One region of the Sphingomonas sp. SAFR-052 genome, then DNA from elsewhere that is predicted to be linked to it. Evidence: predicted binding sites of a transcription regulator. Region 1 holds the regulator's gene; the other holds the start of a gene.
The links. Region 1 encodes LexA, which represses DNA repair genes until DNA is damaged. Its sites were predicted from a motif close to GTTCCNCNCTTGTTCT; they were not measured.
Positions count from the first base shown of each region.

Region 2: ACTHQV_RS08320 (ATP-dependent helicase) is a predicted target of LexA. The motif match lies at 1,366-1,381, and genes of this name have one in related genera.

Region 1 covers NZ_JBQCMO010000005.1:146,971-149,169, forward strand. The annotation lists gene ACTHQV_RS10505 (molybdopterin molybdotransferase MoeA) at 1-947, shown strand, start outside; gene lexA (transcriptional repressor LexA) at 1,001-1,663, shown strand; gene ACTHQV_RS10515 (alpha-glucuronidase family glycosyl hydrolase) at 2,008-2,199, opposite strand, start outside.
Region 2 covers NZ_JBQCMO010000004.1:112,907-115,105, reverse strand. The annotation lists gene ACTHQV_RS08320 (ATP-dependent helicase) at 1-1,362, opposite strand, end outside; gene ACTHQV_RS08315 (UrcA family protein) at 1,555-1,857, shown strand; gene ACTHQV_RS08310 (MFS transporter) at 1,983-2,199, shown strand, end outside.

The DNA.
Region 1 (2,199 bases):
CCTTCCCCGGCACGGTCGGGGAAAGCGAGGCGACCCGCATCTTCACCGGCGCGGCGATGCCGACCGGCACCGATTGCGTGCTGGTGCAGGAGGAAGCGACCCGCGATGGCGACCGTCTGCAATTGTCCGGCGAAGGCCCGGTCCGCGGCGGCAATGTCCGCCGCGCCGGTCTCGATTTCCGCGAGGGCGAACTGCTGATTGCCGCCGGTGAGCGCATCACCCCGGCCCGCGCCGCGCTGGCGGCGATTGCCGGCCACGGCACGCTAGAGGTCGGCCGCCGTGTCCGCGTCGCCATCGCCGCGACCGGCGACGAACTGGTCCCGGCCGGGCAAGCGATCCGCGACGACCAACTGCCTGAAACCAACGGGTTGATGCTCGCCGGGCTGCTTGGCGACCTGCCGGTCGATCGCATCGATCTCGGCATCCTGCCCGACCGGATGGACGCGCTGATCGATGCCTTTACCGGGGTCGATTGCGACCTGCTGGTCACCACCGGCGGCGCCTCGGTCGGCGATCACGATCTGGTCCGCCCTGCGCTGGCGGCGGCGGGTGGAACGCTCGATTTCTGGCGGATCGCGCTCCGCCCGGGCAAGCCGATGCTCGCGGGAACGCTGCGCGACGCCGCCGTGCTCGGCCTGCCTGGCAATCCCGTCTCGTCCTACATTACCGCCTTGCTGTTCGTCCGCCCGTTGGTCGCACGCCTTGCCGGCGCGACCGATCCGCTGCCCCGCACCGTTCGCGCGACACTCGCCCATCCGCTACCGGCCAACGGACCACGACAGGACTATCTGCGCGCGACTCTGGTCGACGGACAGGCATCGACCGCCGCCATCCAGGACAGCTCGATGTTGCGGACGCTGGCGCGTTCTGACTGCCTGATCGTCCGTCCGCCGCACGCCCCGGCGGCCGATACGGGCGACTCGGCGGAAATCCTGCAACTCGCTTGACGGCAAGCAAATCGTTTCCTATTGGTTCCACGTCTGTTCCGACGGAGGACCCCATGCTGACCCGTAAGCAGCACGAGCTGATCTGCTTCATCGACGACCGGTTGCGCGCGACCGGCGTATCGCCTTCGTTCGAGGAGATGAAGGAAGCGCTCGATCTCAAGTCCAAGTCGGGCGTCCACCGCCTGATCTCGGCGCTGGAGGAACGCGAATTCATCCGCCGCCTGCCCAACCGCGCCCGCGCGCTAGAAGTGTTGCGGATGCCCGAGCGGCCGGTTGCGAAGAAGGCACCGGCGAAACCTGCCGCGGCCCCGCGCCCTATGCCCCAGCCGGCGAACGACGTCATCGAACTGCCGCTGCACGGCCGCATCGCCGCCGGTGTTCCGATCGAGGCGATCGAGGGACAGGCGACGCTCCCCGTCCCCGCGGCATTGCTCGGTGCCGGCGATCACTATGCGCTCGAAGTCGCCGGGGATTCGATGGTCGAGGCAGGCATTCTCGATGGCGACTATGCGCTGGTCCGCCGGACCGAGACCGCCCGCGACGGTGAGATCGTCGTGGCACTGATCGAGGATAGCGAGGCGACGCTAAAATATTTCCGTCGCGAAGGGGCGATGATCCGCCTCGACCCTGCCAACCGCAGCTACAACCCGCAACGCTATCGCCCCGAACAGGTCCGCGTACAGGGCAAGCTCGCCGGCCTTCTCCGCCGCTACTGATCCGAGTCTATCTCCCGGCGGAAGACGGACGGAGCGGCAGATCGGCGAAATGGTAAGGGTGAACGCAATCCGCAAACGGCATCATAGGCTATGACGCCATCCGCCCGATCCGTTCGTCCTGAGTAGCCATTGAGCTTGTCGAAATGGCGTATCGAAGGACCGTCTGTGGCGGATGCCTCGATACAAGTCTTCGACATCGCCCAGCGCCACTCAGCAGGCACGGCTCTAACTGCTGTCCTTATGCTCTAAAAACCAATCGCAACTCCGCATAGCCTGCGTGCGAGCGTGAATTCAGTGAACTTCGGCGCCCCGCCCGGCTTTTCCAACCGGGCGGGGCATTGCCATTACTTCCCGTTCCCCGGCGCCCACGGCGTCCGTATCGCCTTGTAATAGCTCGCCGGATGCGGCGGCGGTGTCACCCCGCCCGGAATCGGACGGCCCGACACCTCGGCAAAGTATGCGATGCACGCATCACGCCACCACTGCGCCTCCTGCCGCTGGATCGCCAGGAACTGGCTGACCTCGGCAAAGCGCTG
Region 2 (2,199 bases), on a different contig from region 1:
GGCGGCGGTCATCAGCGACGAACCGGTCGCACGGGCATAGCGGTGGATGGTCTGCACCGCCTTGTCGCCCAGACCCCGTTTGGGCACGTTGACGATCCGTTCGAAGGCGAGATCGTCGGCCGGCTGGTTGACGACGCGCAGATATGCGAGCGCATCGCGGATTTCGGCGCGTTCGTAGAAGCGGAACCCGCCGACGATCCGGTAGGGCATGCCGATACCGATGAAGCGTTCTTCGAACTCGCGCGTCTGATGCTGTGCCCGGACCAGGATCGCACAATCATCAAGGCTCTTGCCGTCACGCTGCGTGCGTTCGATCATCTCACCGACGCGGCGCGCTTCCTCCGGGCCGTCCCAGACGCCGATGACGCGGACCTTTTCGCCGACATCGCATTCGGTCCACAGCGTCTTGCCCAGCCGACCGCCGTTGTGCGCGATCACGCCCGATGCGGCGCCCAGGATATGCGGGGTCGATCGGTAATTCTGTTCGAGCCGGACGATCTTCGCGCCTGGAAAATCACGTTCGAAGCGCAGGATGTTCTCGACCTGCGCGCCGCGCCACGAATAGATCGATTGGTCGTCGTCGCCGACGCAGCACAGGTTGCGACGCTCCTGCGCCAGCAACCGCAGCCACAGATACTGGACGCTGTTGGTGTCCTGATATTCGTCGACCATGATGTAGCGGAAGCGCTGCTGATACTGGGCCAGCACCTCGCGGTTGCTGCGCAGGATCGTCAGCACGTGGAGCAACAGGTCGCCGAAGTCGCAGGCGTTCACCGCCTTTAATCGGTCCTGATATTGCTGGTACAATTCGCCGCCACGGCCGTTGGCGAAACGCTCGCTCTCCCCGGCATCGACGTCCGCGGGGGTCATCCCCTTGTTCTTCCACCCGTCGATCAGCCCGGCGAGGCTGCGTGCGGGCCAGCGTTTCTCGTCGAGATTGGCGGCGAGGATCAGCTGCTTGAGCAGCCGCAACTGGTCGTCGGTATCGAGGATGGTGAAATTGGATTGCAGCCCGACCAGCTCGGCGTGCCGCCGCAGCATCTTGGCCCCGATCGCGTGGAAGGTGCCCAGCCACGGCATCCCCTCCACCAGATCGCCGACCAGCCGCCCGACGCGCTCACGCATTTCGCGCGCGGCCTTGTTGGTGAAGGTCACCGACAGGATTTCGGAAGGATAGGCCTTGCGCGTGTAGAGGAGATGCGCGAGCCGCGCGGTCAGCGCCGCGGTCTTGCCGGTGCCCGCGCCGGCCAGCACCAAGACGGGGCCGTCGGTAGTCAGCACCGCATCGCGCTGCGGTTCGTTCAACCCGCGCAGATAGGGCGGATCGGCAGGGGTGGGGGACAAGGTTGGGACGCTCGACATCGTCGAACAGGTAGGGAACGAAGCGTAAAGCGACAAGCAAGGAAATTGTTTCGGAACCGTCATCGTCCTGCCATCGATGGTTCGCCGCGTTGCAATAAACCCGCTCTATCAGCGCGTTGCCGGTGGACGGCGGCGCCCGATGCGCGGGCGACCGCTGCTGCGACGGGCAACGAATTCGCAGGAGCTATCGTCATGATCATCCGTATCGTCGCCCTTGCGGCGACCGCCTTCGCATGCCTGTCGTCCGTTGCTTATGCCGAAGTGCGCGAGCCCGTTTCGGTCCGCGTATCCTATGCCGGACTGGACCTGACCAGGGCCGAGGACCGCCGCATCCTCGACGCGCGCATCGATCGCGCGTCGCTGAAGGCCTGCCGTTCGAGCGCATTCGGCCTGCGCCGGATCGCCGACGAGAATCGCTGCCGCGCCGAAATGCACCGCGATGGCGAAGTCCGCGTGGCGCAGTTGCAGCCGGTAACGGTCGCCAGCACCCGGTAAGCAAGCGGGTCGCCGCCCCAATGCGGGGCGGCGATACCGATAGTTGCGTGCTGGCCGACGTACAAGAAATCTTCTTGCGCGTCCGCCGCAAATCGGTAGGCGGGGGCATGACTCACCCGCATCCCATGCGCGCCCATCGTCGCATCCTGATCGCCAGCCTGATCGGCACTTCGGTCGAATTCTACGACTTCTATATCTATGCGACCGCCGCGACGCTGGTCTTCGGATCGCTGTTCTTTCCGTCCGAAAGCGCGTCGGCGCAGTTGATGGCGAGCTATCTGTCGATCGGCCTCGCCTTCATCGCCCGACCGCTCGGCGCGGTGGTGTTCGGCCATTTCGGCG